4 regions of the Sphingomonas larreae genome follow, and region 4 is predicted to be linked to each of the others. Evidence: predicted binding sites of a transcription regulator. Region 4 holds the regulator's gene; each other region holds the start of a gene.
The links. Region 4 encodes LexA, which represses DNA repair genes until DNA is damaged. Its sites were predicted from a motif close to GTTCCNCNCTTGTTCT; they were not measured.

Region 1: the regulator LexA is predicted to act here: its motif matches at 3,703-3,718, upstream of ACMGDM_RS14040 (ATP-dependent helicase).
Region 2: the regulator LexA is predicted to act here: its motif matches at 3,988-4,003, upstream of ACMGDM_RS14145 (DNA recombination protein RmuC).
Region 3: the regulator LexA is predicted to act here: its motif matches at 1,978-1,993, upstream of ACMGDM_RS13575 (DUF3072 domain-containing protein).

The regions. Positions count from the first base shown of each region.
Region 1 is NZ_JBLFFI010000003.1:522,763-528,329, forward strand. It holds gene ACMGDM_RS14025 (MFS transporter) at 1-1,039, opposite strand, end outside; gene ACMGDM_RS14030 (inorganic phosphate transporter) at 1,396-3,033, opposite strand; gene ACMGDM_RS14035 (GFA family protein) at 3,186-3,614, opposite strand; gene ACMGDM_RS14040 (ATP-dependent helicase) at 3,722-5,567, shown strand, end outside.
Region 2 is NZ_JBLFFI010000003.1:545,134-550,700, forward strand. It holds gene ACMGDM_RS14125 (PTS sugar transporter subunit IIA) at 1-371, shown strand, start outside; gene ACMGDM_RS14130 (HPr family phosphocarrier protein) at 368-637, shown strand; gene ACMGDM_RS14135 (TrmH family RNA methyltransferase) at 659-1,459, shown strand; gene ACMGDM_RS14140 (APH(3')-I family aminoglycoside O-phosphotransferase) at 1,743-2,549, opposite strand; gene ACMGDM_RS14145 (DNA recombination protein RmuC) at 2,558-3,982, opposite strand; gene def (peptide deformylase) at 4,233-4,766, opposite strand; gene recR (recombination mediator RecR) at 4,812-5,408, opposite strand; gene fmt (methionyl-tRNA formyltransferase) at 5,464-5,567, shown strand, end outside.
Region 3 is NZ_JBLFFI010000003.1:427,978-433,544, forward strand. It holds gene ACMGDM_RS13570 (potassium transporter Kup) at 1-1,885, opposite strand, end outside; gene ACMGDM_RS13575 (DUF3072 domain-containing protein) at 2,023-2,250, shown strand; gene ACMGDM_RS13580 (tetratricopeptide repeat protein) at 2,300-2,935, opposite strand; gene ccmE (cytochrome c maturation protein CcmE) at 2,935-3,372, opposite strand; gene ccmC (heme ABC transporter permease CcmC) at 3,470-4,195, opposite strand; gene ACMGDM_RS13595 (tetratricopeptide repeat protein) at 4,279-4,800, opposite strand; gene ACMGDM_RS13600 (RsmB/NOP family class I SAM-dependent RNA methyltransferase) at 4,834-5,567, opposite strand, start outside.
Region 4 is NZ_JBLFFI010000002.1:583,870-589,436, forward strand. It holds gene gltX (glutamate--tRNA ligase) at 1-955, opposite strand, end outside; gene ACMGDM_RS11015 (ComEC/Rec2 family competence protein) at 1,111-3,120, shown strand; gene lexA (transcriptional repressor LexA) at 3,271-3,936, opposite strand; gene ACMGDM_RS11025 (molybdopterin molybdotransferase MoeA) at 3,995-5,173, opposite strand; gene moaC (cyclic pyranopterin monophosphate synthase MoaC) at 5,173-5,567, opposite strand, start outside.

The DNA of each region.
Region 1 (5,567 bases), on a different contig from region 4:
CGAAGCCCATCACGAACAGCGCGAAGGCAAGCGTGGCGAACACCGCCGCGGGCGCGCCCGAGCCGAGCCCCGGCACCAGCGCACATCCCGCAATCACCGCCCCCACGCATCCCCAGCGGAGCACATGCCCGGGCGAGCGCCGGTCGCTCCACTCGCCCGACAGCGCAATCCCGAGCGCCATGAACAGGATGGCGCCGAGCTGGAGCGCAAGGAACAGCTGTCGGTCGAACCCGCGCGTTACCGCATACCCCAGCGCGAAGGCGGTCGCGACATAATAGACCGCGAAACAGGCCACCGCGCCGAGCGTGCCGCCAAGCGTCGCGCGCCAGTGGTGCCGCAGCAGTTCGCCCATCGGCACCGCGGGCGGGGGCCCCTCCTCGATCATCCGCGCGAAGGCGGGCGTCTCCGCGATCGTCAGCCGCACCCACAATCCCAGCGCGATCAGCACAGAGGAGAGCAGGAACGGGAGACGCCAGCCCCAAGCCATGAAGGCGTCGCGCCCCATCGTCGCGCCGAGCAGCAGGAACAGCCCATTGGCGGCGATGAACCCGACCGGCGCGCCGAGCTGCGGCACCATGCCGTAGCGGCCGCGTCGGTGCGGCGGTGCATTTTCCACCGCGAGCAGGGCCGCCCCGCCCCACTCACCGCCAAGCCCGAAACCCTGGCCGAAGCGCAGCAGGCAGAGCAGCGCGGGCGCGACATAGCCCGCCTGCGCGTAGGTGGGCAGGAACGCGATCGCCATGGTCGACCCGCCCATCAGCAGCAGGCTGGCGATCAGCGTCGACTTGCGCCCGACCCGGTCACCGTAGTGACCGAACGCCCAGGCGCCGACCGGGCGCGCGAAGAACGCGACCGCGAGACTGCCATAAGCCGCGAGCAACTCGATCGCCGGGTCGCCCGCCGGGAAAAACAGTGGTCCGAATACCAGAGAGGCGGCGGTGGCGTAGATGTAGAAGTCGTAGAATTCGACCGAGGTGCCGACCAGGCTGGCGAGCAGGATGCGGCGGTGCGACGCGGTCGCTGGCGAGGACGCGGACATGGCGGCGTTCATCGAGCCCGGGTCGCGCCCGCGTCAACGGAAAAAAAGTCGCGGCGCGGTCATGAAAGGCTCGCCGGCCGACACATCGCAGCAATATCGCGGCGCTACGAAGAGGATGACGGCGCCGCTCCCCCTGTGTGGCGTCGTCGTGACCGGACCATCCCCCTCGTCCGGTCCTTCCCTGGACTACGGGGCGGCTCGTCGGGCCGCCCCGGCTTTTCCGGATCCTGCCGGCTTGCCGGTCTCGTCGCACCATTCTGATTGGCCCGCCCGCGTGCTCCGACGTTCGCCGGAGCATGGTTCACCGCAAGCGGATGAGACGCTGGCCGCTGTTTCGTCCGCGCGGCAATCTACGTTCAGGAAAGGCCGGCGGTCCGCACCAGCGCGCGCAACATCCAGTAGAGCAGACCCGACAGCGCCATCGCCACCGGCAGCGTCAGCAGCCATGCCGCGGCGAGCTGGATCAAGGTCCGGCGCTGCAACCCCTGTCCGCTCGCCACCGAGGCGCCGGCCACGCCGGAGGAGAGGATGTGCGTGGTCGACACCGGCAGACCGAAGCGATCGGCCGCGAGGATCGTGCCCGCCGCGACCAGCTCGGCGGAAGCGCCCATGCCATAGGTCATGTGCTGCTTGCCGATCTTCTCGCCGACGGTGACGACGATCCGTTTCCAGCCGATCATCGTGCCCAAGCCGAGCGCGATCGCGACCGCGATCTTCACCCACAGCGGAATGAAGCGGGTCCCGCGCTCCAGCCGCTTCTGATAGTCGGTGAGCCCCGCCTCCTCCGCGTCCGTGATGCCGGCCTTGGGAGCCGCCACGATCATTCGCGTGGCGTCGAGCACGAGATACATGTCGTTGCGCACGTTGGGCGCAGCCTGGGCGGGCACGTTGCTGAGCGCACCATAGTCCGCGACGCGCCGCGACAGATCGCGCGACACCGCCACCACCGCGCCATAGACCTGCGGCGATACGATCTGACGCCGCTCGAGTGCGTCCTTCAGCAGCGGGCGCGCGCGCTCGAGCGGCACGTGCGCCGCGCCATGACGCTCCAGCGTGGCGGTGGCGCCCGCGGCGCTGCGGACGAACGCCGGGGTCTCGCTCGCCGGCAGGGTGCGATTGAGCGCGTAAGCGGTCGGCGCGCAGCCGATCAGGATCAGCATGATCAGCCCCATGCCCTTCTGACCGTCGTTCGAGCCGTGGCTGAACGACACCGCAGTGCAGGTGAAGATCAGCAGCGCGCGGATGCCGCGCGGCGGCGGCGCGTCGTTCTCGGGCGCCTGCAACAGCCGCGGCGAGCGCGCGACGAAGCGCAGCACCAGCAGCAGCAGCGCCGCGGCGGAAAAGCCGATCAGCGGCGCCATCCACAGGCCGGTAAGCACCTTGACCGCCTGGCTCCAGTCGACTCCCGCGGTGCCGCCAGCGCCCGAGGTGAGCAGCTGATTGGCGAGCCCGACGCCGAGCACCGAACCGATCAACGTGTGGCTCGAACTGTTAGGCAGGCCGACATACCAGGTGGCGAGATTCCAGATCACCGCCGCGAGCAGCAGCGCGAAGATCATCGCGAAGCCCGCCCCCGAACCGACGTTGAGAATCAGGTCGACCGGCAGCAGCGTGATGATCGAATAGGCGACCGCGCCCGATGACAGCAGCACACCGAGGAAGTTGAAGAACCCCGACCACATCACCGCGAGATTGGCCGGCATCGAATTGGTATAGATCACCGTCGCCACCGCATTGGCGGTGTCGTGGAAGCCGTTGACGAACTCGAACCCCAGCGCGATCAACAGTGCCAGGCCGAGGAACAGGAACACGCCGAGCGCGAGCTGCTCGCCCACCTGCTGGGTGTCGATGACGATGCTGATGCCGGCGTACAGCAGCCCCACCACCGCGAATGCCGCGAACATGAGCCGCGCGCCCGGGTGGAGCGGGGCGTCGAACCGGCGCGAGGCGACAGGCGACGACGGATCACGCGCCGCGAGGACGTTGGTTGCCATGGTGTGCTCGCCATCGTCCCGAACGGTGACACTTTGATGACGCAAGTTGCTGGCGCCACACTCCCCCTGACGACCCGTGAACCCACGCCGATCCGTCCTGGGACAATAACCCGTGTTGACTCGGCATCTTGCCGCGTCGGGACCGACGCGACTCAGTCCATGCCGGGATAGGTCGCGAAGGCGGGCAGCGCGGCGATGTCGCCCGTCCAGGGCAATCGCTCTTTGACCATGATCTGCGCACCGGGCGCCTGCGCCGCAGGGTCGTCGAGCGTACCGGACTGGATGTCGACGATCCCCGGCAGCGCCACTGCATTTCGGTAGAACAGCCCGGTGCCGCAGAGCGGGCAGAACTGCCGCTCGCCGTGCTCGGACGAGCGATAGGTCGCCGGCTCACCCGTGACGGTCACCTGATCTTCTCGAAACGCGATCCATCCGACCAATGGCGCCCCCGACCAGCCGCGGCAATCGGTGCAATGGCATAGCGCGTGATGCTCGGGCACTCCGCTCGCCTCGTAGCGGATCGCACCGCAGTGGCAGCCGCCGGCGATCCCGGTGTTCGACTTCGTCCCTAACTGCGTCATCTCAGCCCTCCTCGACTCACTTATGTTGCCGGTATGTTCTCATGGGCAGGATGTGCTGGCAACCGTTGCGCTTGCCCGCGGGCGGGACGTTCTCTACCTGTTCGAGGGTGACGAACGCCTCTAACCTGCTCCAGGACCCGCCCTATCTCGCCGGGCTCAACCCGCCGCAGCGCGACGCGGTGCTTACTACCGACGGGCCGGTGCTCGTCCTCGCCGGCGCTGGTACGGGCAAGACTGCGGCGCTCACCGCCCGGCTGGCGCACCTGCTATGGACGCGCAAGGCCTACCCGTCCGAGATCCTGAGCGTCACCTTCACCAACAAGGCCGCGCGCGAGATGCGCGAGCGGGTCGGGCGCCTCGTCGGCGATGCGGTGGAAGGCATGCCGTGGCTCGGCACGTTCCACGCGATCGGCGCGAAGATGCTGCGCCGCCACGCCGAGCTGGTCGGGCTGCAGAGCAATTTCACGATCCTCGACACCGACGATCAGCTGCGCCTGCTCAAGCAGCTGATCGTCGCGGCCGACCTCGACGAGAAGCGCTTTCCCGCGCGCAGCCTCGCCGGGCTGATCGACGAGTGGAAGAACAAGGGTCTCACCCCCTCAGAAATCGACGCGGGCGAGAGCGAGCGCTACGGCAACGGGCGCGGCGGCGAGCTCTATCAGCAGTACCAGGACCGGCTGCGCGCGGTAAACGCGTGCGATTTCGGCGATTTGCTGCTCCACGTGCTGACGATCCTCAAGCGCGAGCGCTCGGTGCTGGAGCAGTATCAGCAGCGCTTCCGCTACATCATGGTGGACGAATATCAGGACACCAACTCGGTCCAGTATCTCTGGCTGCGGCTGCTCGCGCAGGAGCGCCGCAACATCTGCTGCGTCGGCGACGACGACCAGTCGATCTACTCGTGGCGCGGCGCCCAGGTGGAGAACATCCTCAAATTCGAGAAGGATTTCCCCGGCGCCAAGGTGATCAGGCTCGAGCAGAACTACCGCTCCACCCCGCATATCCTCGCCGCCGCCTCGGGTGTGATCGCCAACAACGGCGGGCGTCTCGGCAAGGAGCTCTGGACCGAGCTCGACGCGGGCGAGAAGGTGCGCGTCCTCGGCGTGTGGGACGGGCCCGAGGAAGCACGCCGCGTCGGCGAGGAGATTGAGGCGGCACGGCGCGACGGCACCAGCCTCGACCATGTCGCCATCCTCGTGCGCGCGCAGCACCAGACGCGCGAGTTCGAGGACCGCTTCATCGCAATCGGCCTGCCCTATCGCATCGTCGGCGGCTTCCGCTTCTACGAGCGCGCCGAGATCCGCGACGCGCTCGCCTATCTGCGCACCGTCCACCAGCCCGCCGACGACCTCGCCTTCGAGCGGATCGTCAACACGCCCAAGCGCGGGCTTGGCGACAAGGCGATCGCCAAGCTCCACCAGCTCGCGCGCGCCGAGCGGCTGCCGCTCTCGATCGCGGCCGCGCGCATCCTCGATAGCGACGAGCTCACTCCGCAGGCGCGCAAGGCACTCGGCCGCTTCGTCGGCGATATTGCGCGCTGGCGCGACATGGCCAACGACCTGCCGCACGCCGAGCTGGCGCGCCAGATCCTCGACGAGAGCGGCTATACCGCGATGTGGCAGGCGGAGAAGTCGGCCGAAGCGGCGGGGCGGCTGGAGAATCTCACCGAGCTGGTGCGCGCGATGGAGGAATATGAAACGCTCGGCGCCTTCCTAGAGCATGTCAGCCTCGTCATGGACAATGAGGCGACGCGCGAGGATCCCAAGGTGACGATCATGACGATCCACGCCGCCAAGGGCCTCGAGTTCGACACCGTGTTCCTGGCCGGCTGGGAAGAAGGGCTGTTTCCGTCGCAGCGCGCGCTCGACGAGGGCGGCACGCGCAGCCTCGAGGAGGAGCGCCGCCTCGCTTATGTCGCGATCACGCGCGCGCGTCGCCGCGCGACCATCCTCC
Region 2 (5,567 bases), on a different contig from region 4:
CGGACGAGTTTGTGACGGCCATGGAACATGTCGTCGGCCCGCAGGGGCAGGTGCGCACCGTTGCGATCGGCCCTGACGATGACATGGAGGCGCGCCGCGCCGACATCGCCGGCGCCATCGCCGAGGTCGACTCGGGGCGCGGCGTGATCGTGCTGACGGACCTGTTCGGCGGCACGCCGTCCAATCTCGCGATCTCGCTCATGGAACGCGGACGGATCGAGGTGATCGCGGGCATCAACCTGCCGATGCTGATCCGGCTCGAGTCGGCGCGCAAGGCGATGACCGTCACCGCCGCGGTCGCCGCCGCACGCGAGGCGGGGCGGAAGTATATTTCGGTGGCGTCGGAAGTGCTCGGCGAGGCGGCGGCGTGACCGTGTCGCGCACCGTGGAGGTGACCAACCGCCGCGGGCTGCACGCGCGCGCCAGCGCCAAGTTCGTCACGCTGGCCTCGGGCCAGCCTGCGCCGGTGAAGGTCGCCAAGGGCGATTCGGAGGTGGTCGGCACCTCGATCATGGGGCTGATGATGCTCGGCGCCGCCAAGGGCGACCAGATCACGATCAGTGCCGAGGGCGACTCCGCCGAGGACGTGGTCGCGACGATGTGCGCTCTGGTCGAGGGCAAGTTCGGCGAGGACTGAGGTCCGCGCCGCGATCCGCTCATGCCCCGCACCGTCACCGCTTATTCCAACCCGCTCGTCAAGCGAGTCCAGGGCCTGCGCGACAAGCGCCACCGCCGCGAGGAAGGGCTGTTCCTCGCCGAGGGGCTGCGCATCCTGACCGAGGCACGCGAGACCGGGCGTGTGCCGGTGTACCTCTTCTACGCCGCCGCGAGCGCGCGCCACCCGCTGGTGCTCGCGCTGGTCCACGCGGTCGAGGCGCGCGGCGGCGAGGCGATCGAGACCATCCCCGACATCCTCGCCAAGCTGTCGGGCAAGGACAATCCACAGGCGGTGGTGGGCGTGTTCGAGACGTTCGAGACGCCGCTCGCCGCGCTCGACCGCCACGCCGCGTCGATCTGGCTGGTGGCGGAGCGGCTGCGCGATCCCGGCAATCTCGGCACGATCCTGCGTACCGGCGACGCGGTCGGCGCGGGCGGGTTGATCCTGATCGACGAGTGCGTCGACCCCTTCTCCACCGAGGCGGTGCGCGCCAGCATGGGGGCGCTGTTCACCGTGCCGATCGCGCGCGCGCCCTGGGGCGACTTCCTGGCATGGCTGCGCGGCGGCGCGGGGCAATTGGTCGGGCTGAGCCTCCAGACCGAGCAGGGTTATCGCGAGGCGCGATATGCGGCGCCGACCTTCCTGCTCACCGGCAACGAGGCACAGGGATTGCCGGAGGCTTACGAGCGCGAGTGCGACCTGCTGGTCAAGCTGCCGATGCTGGGCAAGGCGGACAGCCTCAACGCCGCGGTGGCGACCGCGGTGATGGCCTATGAGGTGCTGGCGCAGCACCGCAAGTGACTGACGTGGCGGATGCCGGCGCGCGAATGTTGAGAATGTTGAGTCAGTGGCGCGGTTCGTCACCGTGGTGGATGTTGAGTCGCGGGCGCGGAAGGCGGCAGTCGCGGTCAAAAGCACACCGGAGAGGAGCGTGCCCGGCGCGAGCGCTGAGCCGCCTCTGCCGGATAGCGGCAAACCTAAGAAGTGGCGGCCACACGGGAGCGAGGTCATCCTCTCCCGATAACCGCCGATCGTGCCCGTAGGACAGGCTCGGCGCGAACGGTCGCGGGCCTTGGCATCGCGGTCAAAACAATTCGTCCAACATCAGGTGGAAGTCGAGACGGCGCCGATCGAGCGGACGCGCGCCATAGCGATCGAGGAAGCGCTCCCGCAGCGCGCCATCGAACTCGCCGAGGCAGTTCCAGAGGATGGCAATATCCTGGTAGCGGTCAGCGACGCCGGCGCGGCCGACGTCGATGCAGCCCAGCATCGATCCGTCGCGCAGCAGGAGGTTGTCGAGCGAATAGTCGCCGTGGGTCACCACCGGCTCGGCAGCGAAGGGGGTCAAAGACTCCAGCTCCGCCCATATCTGCTCGGCGCTCCACCCGCGACGCGCGTCGTCAAAGTCGTCCTCTTCGACCAACCCGGCGTCAATCCGCTCGCGCGCCCTACGCAGGCGGTGATGATGATCGGCGGCGAAGGGACAGTCCGCGAGCGGTACCGCGTGCAGCCGGCGGAGGAAATCGGCAAGCGCGTCGACCACGACGCCGCGTTGTTCCGAATCCGCCTTGAGCAGCTGATAGGCGGTCTCGCCGCCCAGCGCGCGCGTGACGAGCCAAGCCGCGTCGGTGTCGCGGGTGAAGTGGGTCAGGACTGGCACTGGGACGCGCGGCGCCAGCCAGATCAACCGCGCCATCTCGTCGGTGATCTCATCCGCCACCGAGCCGACGCCGTGCTTCAGGTACAAGTCCGGAGCGCCCGCCGCGCCGCGAAGATGGTAAACCGCCCCGCCCGACTCGCCGACGGTATCGCGTGCCCAGCGGTACCCCGCGAGCGCCTCGGCGAGCGCGGGCGGCAGCAGCGCGGGCATGCAAGGTGTCTCACGCTCCATCGGCGCGGCTATTCCGCCGCATCCTCCAGCGCGCCCACGACCGGGGCCTTCTCTTCCGCCAGCGTCGCCTCCGACACCGCCAGCTTGGTCAGCGGCCGCGCCGCCTGCTCGCCTACCGGCAGCGGGTCGAGGGTCTTGTTGCCGGTGTCGACGTTGAGCGCCTCGAAGCGCCGCGCGCTGGTCAGCACCTGGCTCTCCAGGCTTCCCACGAAGCTGTTGTAGGCGCCCATGGCGGTGTCGAGATTCTTGCCCAACCGCGCCACGTGCGTGCCCATCGTCGTCAGCCGCGCGTACAATTCCTTGCCGAGCGCGCCGATCTCCTGCGCCTCGCGCGCCAGTTTCTCCTGCCGCCACACCGCCGAGACGGTGCGCGCGATCGCGATCAGATTGGTCGGCGTCGCGAGCAGCACGCGGCGATCGAACGCGAAGTCCCACAAGGTCGGGTCGTGCTCCAGCGCGGCGGAGAGGAAATGCTCGCCGGGCACGAACATCACGACATATTCGGGCGCATCCGCAAACTGCGTCCAATAGGCCTTGGCGCCGAGCGCGCTGACGTGCGCGCGCATCGACTGGGCGTGCGCGGCCAGACCGAGCTGACGCTCCGCCTCGTCCACCGCGCCGAACGCGTCCTGATAGGCGTTGAGCGACACCTTCGCGTCGACGATCAACGACTTGCCACCGGGCACGCGGACGATCGCATCGGGGCGCAGCCGCCCGCCGTCGTCCGTGGTGACGCTGACCTCCATCCGAAAGTCGGTGTGTTCGGCGAGCCCGCACGACTCGAGCACGTTGCGCAGCTGCTGCTCGCCCCAGCGCCCGCGCGCCTTGGGCGCGTTGCGCAGCGCGTTGACCAATTTGGCCGCCTCGCCCGAGACTCGCTCCTGCCCGGCGCGCATCGCCTCGATCTGGCCGTGCAGCTGGCCGAACGCGTCGCGTCGCTCCGCCTCGATCTTGGCGACGCCCTCCTCATAGCGCTGGAGCCGATCGTTGACCGGCTGGAGCAGCGCCTTGAGCCCCTGCCCCGCCTGCTCCTCGGATTGCCGTAGCCGCGCCTCGGCGCGCTCGAGGAAGGCCTTCTGCGCGTCGGTGAGCGCGGTCTGCGCGGCGTCGCGGAAGCGCGCGCTGAGCTCGTCCGCGGCCAGCTTGAGGTCGGCGATGCGCTGCTCGGCGGCGCGCCCCTCGGCGGTGAGCCGCGCCACCTCGAGCCGCGCCGCCTCGCGCTCGTCGCGCGCCTGGGCGAGCTCGGCGCGGAGCGGTTCGGCGGCGCGGGCGCGCTCCTCCGCGCCGGCGAGATCGGCGATGGCGCGGCGGAACAGCTCAGCCTGCGCGTCGCGCTCGGCGCGGATCCGCTCGGCCGCGGCGCGGGTCAGCAGCCAACCGGCGAGCACGCCAAGCGCAAGCGCGATCAGCGCGACGGGAAGGAGATCGGTCATGACCGGGAACATAGATCGAACGGGGGCGCGGTCGCAAGCGCGGGGTGCGGGAGCGCGAGATGGGTCGGAGGCGTGCTCCTGCGAACGCGGGTGTCCAGCGGCGACGCCGACACTGGCGGCCCCGGGTTCCTGCGTCCGCAGGAACACGGACGCGGGCGGCGCTATCCTCACCTACCCACCGCCGTCATCCTGAACTCGTTTCAGGATGACGCTCGTGGCTGGGTGAGACGACGACCCGGCTACCCTCCGCTCACCCGCCGCGGCGGAGTTTGTCCAGCTTCTTCAGCAACATCCCACGCTTCAGCCGCGAGATATGGTCGATAAACAGCACGCCGTTGAGATGGTCGATCTCATGCTGCATGCAGGTCGACATCAACCCGTCGAACTCCGCCTCGTGGCGCTCGCCCGCGGTGTCGAGCCAGGTCACGCGGCAGCGCTCGGGCCGGGTCACCTCGGCATATTGCTCGGGGATCGACAGGCAGCCCTCGTTGTAGCTCGACTGCTCCTCGCTCACCCAGCTGATCTCGGGGTTGATGAAGGCCTGGGGAGCGCGCGCGGCCTCGGGCGGCTCGCCCTCCTCCAGTTCGCGCTCCTGCAGGTCGATGACGACGATGCGCTGCAGAATGCCGACCTGGATCGCGGCGAGCCCGATGCCGTGCGCGTCGTACATCGTGTCGAACATGTCGGCAACGATGCCGCGCACCTCGTCGTTCACCTCGGCGACGGGCGCGCAGGTCTCGCGCAGCCGCGCGTCGGGTACCTCTACGATCGGAAGAATGGCCATGCGCGCGAGCTAGGGGCGCGCCGGAGAAGCGTCAAGCGAGCGCGCTTACGCCACCGGCCGCCGTGCGCGCAGCGCCTGCGCCAGCGTGCCCTCGTCGAGATAGTCGAGCTCGCCGCCGACCGGCAGGCCGTGCGCCAGCTGGGTCAGCCGCACCGGGAAGCGCTCCAGCCGCTCGGCGAGATAATGTGCGGTGGTCTGGCCCTCCAGCGTGGCGTTCATCGCCAGCACTACCTCGTCCACCCCGCCCGCCGCGACGCGCGCGAGCAGCGGCTCGATCGCGAGGTCCTCCGGCCGCACCCCCTCCAGCGCGGAGAGCCGCCCGCCGAGCACGTGGAAACGCCCCGGAAACAGCCGCGACCGTTCCAGCGCCCAGAGATCGGCGACGTCCTCGACGACGCAGAGCGAGCGGTCGTCGCGGCGCGGGTCGGCGCAGATCGCGCACGGGTCGGTGGTGTCGACGTTGCCGCAGCTCGAACAGGTCGACAGCCGCTCCTCCACCGCCACCAATGCCGAGCGCAGCGGCGCAAGCGCGCCCTCACGCTTCTTGACGAGGTGGAGCACCGCGCGGCGCGCCGAGCGCGGGCCGAAACCGGGGAGCCGCGCCAGCGCGTTGGTCAGCGCCTCGATCTCGGGGGAAGCCATGCGGAACAGATAGGGGGTTGCGTCGCGCCGCGCCAGCGTGTCGAGAGCTGGCGCCATGCGGATCATCTTCATGGGAACCCCCGACTTCGCGGTGCCGACGCTCGACGCCTTGGTGGACGCCGAGCACGACGTCGCCGCGGTGTACAGTCAGCCACCGCG
Region 3 (5,567 bases), on a different contig from region 4:
GATTGGTCGGCAGCCGGAAAAATTCCATTGCGCTCTCCGCATTGCGCAACATCCAGCTGAACAGTTTCTCGCGCCAGATCGCCATTCCCGGCCGATCCGAAGCGAGCAAAGTCTGGCGGCTGAGGAAGAAGCTGGTGTCCATCATCCGGAACTCGGCGCCGCAACCGTCATAGGAGCGCAGATGCGCGGGCACGTCTGGCTCCTCCATGAAGCCATAGCGCAGCACCACACGGTGGAAGCCCTGCCCCAGATCCTCGTGGAGGAAGCGGTCGTCCTCGGGGAAATAGGGCATGTCGGTCACCCGTACCGTCAACAGGATCACGCGGTCGTGCAGAACACGATTGTGCTTGAGATTGTGCAGAAGCGCGTGCGGCACGCCTTCAGGGGTGGAGGTCATGAACACCGCCGTCCCGGGCACGCGCGTTGCCGAGGTCGCGGCCGAGTCGATGAAGATCTTGATCGGCATCGCCGCCTCGCGCATCCGCTCGAGCATCAGCTTGCGCCCTTGCGACCAAGTGGTGAGCAGCACGAAGACGATCACCGCGACCAGCAGCGGGAACCAGCCGCCATCGGGCACCTTGGTGAGGTTGGATGCGAAATACAGGCCATCGATCGACAGGAAGGTGATCTCGAACAGCGCGGTCGCCCAGATCGGCCAGTGCCAGACGCGCCGGATCAGCACGCCCACCATGCAGGTGGAGATGAACATCGTTCCCGTCACAGCGATGCCGTATGCCGCCGCGAGATTCGACGACTCGCCAAAGCCGAACACCAGCAGCAGCACCATGACCATCAGCGCCCAATTGGCGGCAGGAATGTAGATCTGCCCCGCCTCGGACGCGCTGGTATGGGTGATGCGGATCCGCGGCATCAGCCCAAGCTGTACCGCCTGTTGCACCACCGAATAGGCACCGGTGATCACCGCCTGGCTTGCGATCACGGTCGCCATCGTCGCGAGGATCACCAGCCACAGCCGCCAGCTCTCGGGTGCCATGAGGAAGAAGGGGTTCTCCGCCGCGGCGGGCTGCTCCAGCAGCAAGGCGCCCTGGCCGAGATAGTTGATCATCAGCGCAGGCAGGACGAAGCCGAGCCACGCATAGGAGATCGGCTTGCGCCCGAAATGCCCCATGTCAGCGTAAAGCGCTTCCGCTCCGGTCACCGCGAGCACCACCGAGCCGAGCGCGAGAAACGCAAGCTGGCCGTCGTTGGCGGCGAAGCGCACCGCGTACATCGGGTTGAGCGCATAGAAGATGTCGGGCCGAGCGATGATATGGATGCCGCCCATCACCGCCAGCACGATGAAATAGACCAGCATGATCGGCCCGAACAGCCGTCCGACCTTCTCCGTCCCGATCGACTGCATATAGAAGAGCGCGATGAGGATCGTCACCGCAATCGGCAGCACGAACGAATCGAACCCCTGCTCGACCGTCGCGAGCCCCTCCACCGCAGAGAGGACCGAGATCGCCGGAGTGATCATGCAATCGCCGAAGAACAAGGCGGTGGCGAGCACCCCGAGAATGACGAGGCTCGGTCCCCAGCGCTTCCCTGCCCCCGATCGCCGCTGGATCAGCGCAAGCAGCGCAAGGCTGCCGCCCTCCCCGTTATTGTCCGCGCGCAGGATGATCAGCACATATTTCAGCGTCACGATCAGCATGAGCGACCAGAACACCAGGCTGATCACACCAAAGATATGCAGCGGATCGACCGCGAGCGGATGGTGTCCGACGAACACCTCCTTCATCGCGTACAACGGGCTGGTGCCGATGTCGCCATACACCACGCCGATCGCGCCGAGCGCGAGGCGGGCAAGCCCGCCGTTCCCTTCGCGATGATGATGATGACCGGAGGTCTGCGCGCGGACCGCCGGGTCGTCGGTGTTCACGCTCATGCGTTCCCGACCGTGCTCAAGGCGTCGCCCGCGTGTCTACCCATGGTAGCGCCGCGCCTAGCACGCGCACCCGAGGTCGGCAACGCGGAACAGAGATCGAACGAAATGGTTGTCGCCACCGGAAGGATATGATGATGAGCGAAGACAATCCCAAGAGCCACCCGTTCTCGAACGCGGAGAAGGATCCGGATGATTGGACCACGGGCGATGAACCGATGACCGGCGCGCAGGCCAGCTACCTCAAAACGCTCAGCGAAGAGGCCGGCGAGGCGTTCGACGACGGGCTGAGCAAGGCGGACGCTTCGAAGCGGATCGACTCGCTGCAGGAGCAGACCGGGCGCGGCAAATCGGCGGACTGATCGCTCCGCCACCCCAGACCGTCGGGACGCCGCCGGCCACGCGACCGGATCAGCGACCCGACGGTCCGCCTGCGGCGATGAACTGATCGAGTACGATCAAACGGCGCACCAGCTCGCGCTGGTAATCCGTGCCCGTCGCGGACAAGCGGATCGCGCGTACCCAGCAGGCGCGTGCCTGCGGCAGTTGTCCCGCCTTCAGATAAGCCATACCGAGATAATAAGGCGGCGCCGGATGCTCGGGCGCGAGCCGCGCCGCCTGGCGGAACGCAAGCAGCGCCGGCGGGGACAGGCGATCACCCGCCTCGGCCGCCAGCGTGACACCGGCCCAGGTCCACAGGATGAAGCTTTGAGGAAGTTTGGAGAGGCCGCCGAGCACGACGCGCGCCGCCGCACCGCTGTTGCCGCTGCGGGTCATCGCATCTGCCGCGACGAGATAGGCGGTGTCGGTGGTATAGCGGCCGAGGAGACTATCCCGCAGCGCGATCTCCTCCGGTTCGATCGTGGCGCTGGTCATGCGCGGCCGCACCGGAGCCGCCGCAAGCGTCGGCGATCCCTGCCATGCGTAGCCCGCGCCGCCCAGACACAAAGCCGCGGCGAGCAGCGTCCAGAGTGCGCGCTCGGCGCGTAGGAGCGCGAGCGTGCCAAAGGCGAGTGCGGCCAGGATCAGCAGCACGACAAAGCCCATCAGCGCGGCTCCAGCGTGCGGGTCTCGTGCATCTTCCTCGCCATCTGCGGCGGCATGTATTTCTCGTCGTGCTTGGCCAGCAGATTGGTCGCGGTGAAGGAGGCGTCCGGGTTGAAATGTCCCTCCGCCACGACGCCCGAACCCTCGCGGAACAGGTCGGGCGCAATGCCGCTGAACCGCACCGGCGTGGTCGACTTGCCGTCGGTAACGGTGAAGCTGAGCGACACGCCGTCCTGCGCGCGCCGAAGCGAACCGCGCTCCACCATCCCGCCGAGCCGCACCGCTTTGTCCGGCGCGGGTGGCGCGCCGCGCACGTCGCTCGGTGCATAGAAGAAGGCGGCCTGGCTACGCAGGCCGGACAATGCCAGCAGCGCCGCCGCGGCGAGCGCGACCGCACCGAGTGCCACCAGCGTCATCCGCTGCGACTTGGGAGTCATCGCTCGTGCTTCCGCATCGCGCGATAGCTTAGCCAGCCGACCAGCGCACCCGCGCCGAGCACCAGCGTGTAGGCAGCGATCACGAAGGGCCAGGGGTTCACGCCAGCGCCCTCCGCCGCAACCGCGCCTCGGCCTTCGCTGCGGCGAGGATCGCGCGCATCCGCATCAGCACGATCGCGCCGAACAGGCAGGAGAAGCCCAGCAGCATGATCGGCAGCGGCCACAGCAGCGAACGATCGATCGTCGACGAGGTCAGCCCGATGCTCGGTCCCTGATGAAGCGTGTTCCACCAAACCACCGAGTAGCGGATGATCGGCAGCAGCACCGTGCCGGCAATGCCGTAGATTGCCGGGACGCGCCCGTCCCCGCCGCGCTCGCGGTCGGCGTTGGCGAGTGCGATAAAGCCGAGATAGACGAAGAACAGCAGCAGCATCGAGGTCAACCGCCCGTCCCACTGCCACCACGTCCCCCAGGTCGGCCGTCCCCAGATCGCGCCGGTCACGAGGCACAAGGCGGCGAAGGTCGCCCCCGGCACCGCGGCAGCGCGTGCGGCGACCTCGGCGAGCGGGTGACGCCAGACCAGAAAGGCGATGCTCGACAGCGCGATGGCGCTCCACCCGCCCATGCCGAGCCAGGCCGCAGGAACGTGGACGTACAGGATGCGAACCGTCTCGCCCTGGAGGTAATCAGGCGGCGTTTGCGTCAGTCCGGCCCAGCTGCCGAGCACGACGAGCGCCACCCCGACCCACCACAGCCAAGGCGTCAGCGGGCGAGCGATCCGCAGGAAGCGGGCCGGGTTGGCGAAGGCGTGGAGGGTCGGCAAAGCGGTGCGGTTCGATCTGATGAGGCGGCGAGAAGCGCGCTGTGGCTGAAGCTTAGCCGGTTCGTCGCGGCGAGGCGAGCGGTTCAGTCGCGCGACGACCGCGCGGTGGCCGGCGGCACCGCGGCGGGCGCGGCGACCTGCGCGGTGGTCACGGGCGGCCCCTTCGCAATGACCGCGGCCAGCTCGGTCGCCTGCGTGCACTGGCCCTGGCATAAGGTGCGGACCCGCGCGAGATTCTGTTTCGCGCGCTCGACCGCGCCCTTCATCACCATCGCCTCGCCTTGTCCGGCCAGCGCAGCGATGTCGTTGGGCTCGAGCAGCAGCGCCTCGCGATACAAGCGGATCGCCTTGCCCGGCAGCTGCCGAGCCTCCGCGATCTGGGCGAGCGCGATGAACGCCTGTCGGTTGCGCGGATCGACCGCCACCGCGCTCTCGAACAAGTCCGTCGCGCCATCGAGATTGCCCGCCGCGCGTGCCGCCTTCCCTTGCTGAAGCAGCGCGAGGCTGCGCGCATCAATCTGATCGTCCGGGCGCTGACCGTGCAGCGAGGTCGAGATCGACGCCAGCGCCAGCGCCGCGGCAGTGGCCACCGAGGTGAAACGCATGAACGGCTCCAGCTTCGACACGATCACCGTCGCCTAGCATGGCGCCCGCAGCCGCGCGACGAAAAAACCGTCGGTGCCATCGTGCGCTGGGGTGAGCCGGAGACCGCCCCCGCGCGCGCGCCCGAACGGGAGCGCGAGCGGCTCGGCGCTCCAGTCGGGATGATCGGCAAGGAAGCGCTCGATCTGGTCCGCCCCCTCGGCGTCGAGCAGCGAGCAGGTGACGAACACCAGCGCACCGCCCGCGCGCACCAGCGGCGCGCCAAGTGCGAGCACATGGCGCTGCAACGCGGCGTAGCGCTCGAGCCGATCGGGGGTGAGCCGCCAGCGCGCCTCGGGGTTGCGCCGCCACGTGCCGCTGCCGGAGCAGGGCGCGTCGACGAACACGACATCGGCGCTGACGTCCGCGAGCGCGGCGGCTTCGCGACCGCCGTCGAGCAGCCGGGTCTCGATGATCGTCGCGCCGGCTCGCGCAGCGCGGGGCGCCGACCGCGCGAGCCGCGCGCGGTCGACGTCACTGGCGATGATCCGCCCCTGATCCGCCATGGCGGCGGCGAGCGCGAGGCTCTTGCCCCCCGCCCCGGCGCAGAGATCCAGCACCGTCATGCCCGGCGCGGCGCCCGCGGCGAGCGTCACCGCCTGGCTGCCGGCGTCCTGAGCCTCGACCAGCCCCGCGTAGGGCGCGAGGTCGGTCCCCGCGGGCAGCCGCAGCGCATGAGGGAGGCCGGGGATCGGCGTCGCGCCGTCGATCGTGGGGGCCTCTCCGCGCA
Region 4 (5,567 bases):
GATGTTCCAGCTTCTTCAGGTCGAACCGGCTTGGCGACTTGCCCACCGCGTCGAGGTCGAACCAGCGGATCGCGTCGTCGCGGCTGATGATCTCGTCGTCGCCATGCCCCCAGCCGAGGCGCAGCAGATAATTATCGAGTGCCTCGGGGAGGATGCCGAGCTCGTCGCGATACGCCTCGATCCCGACCGCGCCGTGGCGCTTGGAGAGCTTGGCGCCGTCGCTGCCGTGGATCAGCGGGATGTGCGCGTAGACCGGATCGGGCCAGCCGCCCTCCACCGCGTCCATCGCGCGATAGATCGGCAGCTGGCGGAAGGCGTTGTTGAGATGGTCGTCGCCGCGGATCACATGGGTGACGCCCATGTCGTGATCGTCGACTACCACCGCGAGCATATAGGTCGGCGTGCCGTCCGAGCGCAGCAGGACGAGATCGTCGAGTATGGCGTTCTGGACCGTCACTTCGCCTTGGACGCGATCGTGGATGGTCGTCGCCCCCTCGGTCGGCGCGCGCAGACGGACGACATAGCTCTGGTCCGCGGGCCAGTCGGTGCGGTCACGCCACGGCGAGCGGATCCGCAGCGGCTGTTTGGCCGCCTGCGCGGCGGCGCGCATCGCCTCCAGCTCGGCATTGGTGAGATAGCAGCGATAAGCGTGTCCCGCCTCGACCATCCGGTGCGCCACCGCGGCGTGGCGATCGGCGCGCGCGAACTGATAGACTTCCTCGCCGTCCCAATCGAGCCCGAGCCAGCGCATCCCGCTCAGGATCGCGTCGATCGCTGGCTGGGTCGAGCGCGCGCGGTCGGTATCCTCGATGCGCAGCCGGAAGGTGCCGCCATGGTGGCGCGCGTAAAGGAGATTGAACAGCGCGGTGCGCGCGCCGCCCAGGTGAAGGAACCCCGTCGGTGACGGAGCGAAACGAGTGACGACCTCGCCCTTGTTGATGTCGGTTGCGCTCAAGCGCGCGTGCTCCCAGGCTGGATGTTCGGATGGCTCGATCGGCCGCGTTCGCCCCTAGCAAAGCCTCTCTTCCGCATCAAATCGCGTGCCGCCTCGGCAACGCTTTGGAACGCTGGCTGGAAGCGGAGCGCGATCAATTATTTCTATGGTTGCCGGTGGCGCTCGGAGGCGGCGCGGCGCTGTGGTTCGTTCTGCCCGAGCGGCGCGAGTGGCTCGCGCTCCTGCTGGTGACGCTCGGGCTGGCGGCGCTGGCGATGGCGGCGTGGCGCGGTGGGCGTGCGGCGCCGTTCGTGGCGACGCTTGCGCTGGCGGTCGCGGCGGGGGATGCGCTGGCGTGGTCGCGGGCGCTGCGGGTGGCGGCGCCGACGCTCGACCGACCAGCGGTGGTGCGGCTGACCGGCACGATCGATAAGATCGAGCCGCTCCCCGCGCGCGGGCTGGTCCGCGTGACGCTGCGCGAACTGCGCTGGGCGCGGCCGCCGCGGCGTGCGCCAGTGCGCGTGCGGGTCAGCCTGCCGCAGACCGCGCTGCCGACGACACTGGGCCCGGGCGCGGTGCTGACGCTGCGGGCACGGTTGATGCCGCCCGCTCCCCCGGCGGTGCCGGGTGCCTATGACGCGGCGCGCGCGGCGTGGTTCGACCAGGTCGGCGCGAGCGGGCGCGGCTTCGTGCCGGTCGCGCTCCATGCTGGCGCCGCTGGCACACCGGGGGTGCGCGATCGCCTTACCACGCATATCACGACCGCGCTGCCGGGCAGCGGGGGCGGGATCGCGGCGGCGCTGGTCACCGGTGACATGGGCGCGATCGACGACGCCGATTCGCTGGCGATGCGTCGTGCCGGACTGGCCCATCTGCTCTCGGTCAGCGGCCTCCATATCACCGCCACGGTCGGGATCGTGATGACCGCGGTCCTGCGGCTGCTGGCCTTGTCGCGTCGGCTCGCGCTCACCGGCCGGCTGCCGCTCGTCGCCGCGGGGGCGGGGGCGATCGCCGCGATCGGCTATACCTGGCTGACCGGCTCGCAGGTGCCGACGATCCGGAGCTGCGTCGCCGCGCTGATGGTTCTCGCCGCCCTCGCGCTGGGGCGCGAGGCGCTGACGCTGCGGCTGGTCGCGATGGGTGCGCTGGTGGTGCTCGCCGCCTGGCCCGAGGCCGTGGTGGGACCGAGCTTCCAGCTGTCGTTCGCGGCGGTGGCGTCGATCGTCGCGCTGCACGAGCACCCGCGCATTCGCACATTGCTGATGGCGCGCGACGAGCCATGGCCGCGCAAGCTGGCGCGCGAGGGCACCTCGCTGCTGCTGACCGGCGCGGTGGTGGAACTGGCGCTGATGCCGATCGCGATCTTTTACTTTCACCAGGCCGGTGCCTATGGCGCGGTCGCCAATATCGTCGCGATCCCGCTGACCACCTTCGCGATCATGCCAGCGGTCGCGCTCGCGCTGCTGCTTGATGCCGTAGCGCTGGGTGCACCGGCCTGGTGGCTGGCCGGTCGCGCGATCGCGGCGCTGCTGTGGATCGCGCACACGGTCGCCGCGCTGCCGGGCGCGGTTCGCGCGGTCCCGGCGATGCCGTTGGGCGCGTTCGCGATGATGGTGACAGGAGGCATATGGCTCGCCTTATGGCGAACGCGGTGGCGCTATCTCGGCGTGGCACCATGGCTGCTCGGCGCCGCCTGGACGCTCGCGACCCCGCCGCCCGACCTGCTCGTCACCGGCGACGGGCGCCATCTCGCGCTACGCCAGGCAGACGGCGGCCTGGCGCTGCTGCGCGATCGCAGCGGCGGCTATGTTCGCGACGTGCTGGCACAGAACGGCGGCCTCGACGGCGTGCCGGGATTGCTCAGCGAGTCCCGGGAGGCCCGCTGCAATCGCGATCTGTGCTGGTGGCAGCGCCGGGTCGGCCCTCGCTGGCGCCGCGTGCTGGCGACCCGCAGCGGCTATTACGTATCCACCGCGCGCCTCGCGCCCCTCTGCGCCAGCGCCGACGTGGTTGTAAGCGAGCGCCGCGTGCCGCGGGCGTGTCGCGCGCGCTGGCTGACGCTCGACCGCGACGCGCTCGCACGGACCGGCGGCGTGGCTGTCACCTTCGCGAACGATCGGGTGGTGACGGTCCGCACCCCCGGCGACACGCACCCTTGGATCACCGCACCCGTCCCGCCACGGTAGCAAGACGTATGACGTTCAGGCGGGGCAGGTCGACGCCACCTCCTGACGCGCCCTGTTCCGGCGATCGCGCGGTCAACTTCTCCAGACGCGCCGAGCGCCGCGCGGAAGCCGTTCGAAGGCGTTACACGAGGCCCGCCGACGAGAACTCCGTCAATCGTAGCGGCGAAGGATCCCCGCCAATTTTCCCTGCACCCGCACCTGGGTTGGCGAATAACGCTGCGGATCGTAGGAGCGGTTCGCCGGATCGAGCCGGATCATTGCCCCCTCGCGCCGGAAATATTTCAGCGTCGCCTCGCTCTCGTCGATCAGCGCGACGACGATCTCGCCGTCGCGGGCCACCTCCTGGCGGCGGATCAGCGCATAGTCGCCGTCCAGGATGGCGGCGTCCACCATCGAGTCACCGGCGACCTCGAGCGCAAAATGCTCGCCGCTGCCGAGCAGCGCAGCGGGAACGGGGAGGGTGGTCGCACCCTCGAATGCCTCGATCGGAACACCCGCCGCGATCCGGCCGTGCAGTGGGATCTCGACGATATCGTTGGCAGGCGCCACCGGCTCGGCAGGGGCACGCCGCGACGGCGTTGCCGCGCGCTTCGGCTCTCCACGCTCGGGCGCCTTGAGCACCTCCAGCGCGCGGGCGCGATTGGGCAGGCGACGCAGGTAGCCGCGCTCTTCCAGCGCGCTGATCAGCCGGTGGACACCCGACTTGCTCTTCAGCTCGAGCGCGTCCTTCATCTCCTCGAACGAGGGCGACACGCCGCTCTCGGCGAGCCGATCCTCGATGAAGCAGATCAGCTCGTGCTGTTTGCGCGTCAGCATGTCCACATTCCTCCATCGCGAACGGATAAGGAACCTTTATGGAACATGTGCAGGTGCGTCAAGCGATCGTGAGGATTTCCGCCGAGTCGCCGGCGTGCGCCGCGGGAGCCTGTGGCGCACGCACAATCAGGCAGGTCGAACGTGCCAACGTGCGCAGCATCGAACTATCCTGGATGGTCGAGGCATAGACGCGGCCGTCGCGCAGCTCGGCGCGCAAATAGTCCGTGCGCTCGCCGTTGACCGGAAGGTCCTCGCCGAGCAGTGCGCTGGTGGCGACGGGGAAGGGCTGCGCCGCGCCGGCGAGGTGGGCGACGAGCGGGCGCACGAACAAGAGCGCGGTGACGAACGCGGACACGGGGTTGCCGGGCAGACCCACAATCGCGAGCCGACCGCGGCGCCCCGCCAGCATCGGCTTGCCCGGCCGCAGCGCGATACGCCAGAAGTCGAGCGTCACCCCTGCCGCGGCAAGCGCGGGGCGGACGAGATCATGGTCGCCGACCGACGCGCCGCCCGTCGTGACGAGCACGTCGGCGTCGACCGCGGTGAAGGCGGCGGTGAGCCGGTCGAGCCGGTCGGGCAGGATACCCAGATCGACGATCTCGACCCCCATGTCGGCGAGCAGGGCGCGCAGCAGCAGGCGGTTGGACTCGGGAAGGGCGTCGCCCGGCGTGCCCGGCTCCACCAGTTCGTCGCCCGTCGCCGCGAGCGCGACGCGCACCGCCCGCGCGACCGTCACGCGACCGACGCCGCCGGTCGCCGCCACCGCGAGCCGCGCCGCGGTGAAGCGTTCGCCGCGCGCGACCAGCTCGTCGCCTTCGGCGAAGTCGAGCCCGCGCGGGCGCACGTTGCGGCCGCGATGTGCCGGGCCCTCACCATGGAGCGTCACGCGCTCGCCGTCGCGGTGCGCCTCTTCCTGGACCAGCACCGTGTCGCTGCCCACCGGCATCACCGCGCCGGTGAAGATCCGCACCGCTTCGCCCTCAGCAAGCGTCCCCGCGAACGGCGCTCCCGCCGCGCTCTCGCCGATCACGTGCAGCGACCCGCCTAGATCGGCGAAGCGCAATGCATAGCCGTCCATCGCCGAGACGTCGTGCGCGGGCTGGGTGCGGCGCGCGCGCACGGGCTCGGCGGCCCAACGGCCGAGCGCCTCGCCGATCGGCACCTCCACCTTTTCGACCGGCGTGCCCAAAGCAAGCACGCGCGCCTGCGCTTCCTCGACCGGCAGCAACCCGGCCATCAGGCGCGCCAATCGCCCGAGCGGCCGCCGCGCTTCTCGATCAGCCGGACGCCGTCGATCATCATCCGTTTGTCGAGCGCCTTGGCCATGTCGTAAACGGTCAGCAGCGCCACCGACACCGCGGTGAGAGCCTCCATTTCCACCCCGGTCTTGCCATCCGTCGCCACGGTGGCGGTGGCGATCACCCCAGTCGCGTCGAGGTCGAGGTCGAGCGCGACGCGGCTGAGCGGGAGCGGGTGGCAAAGCGGCACGAGGTCGCTGGTGCGCTTCGCCGCCATGATCCCCGCCACGCGTGCAACCGCCAGTACGTCGCCTTTGGCGACCGCCCCGGCACGGATCGCGGTGACCGCGGCGTCGCTCATCGTGATCCGGCCGGTCGCCACCGCCTCCCGAC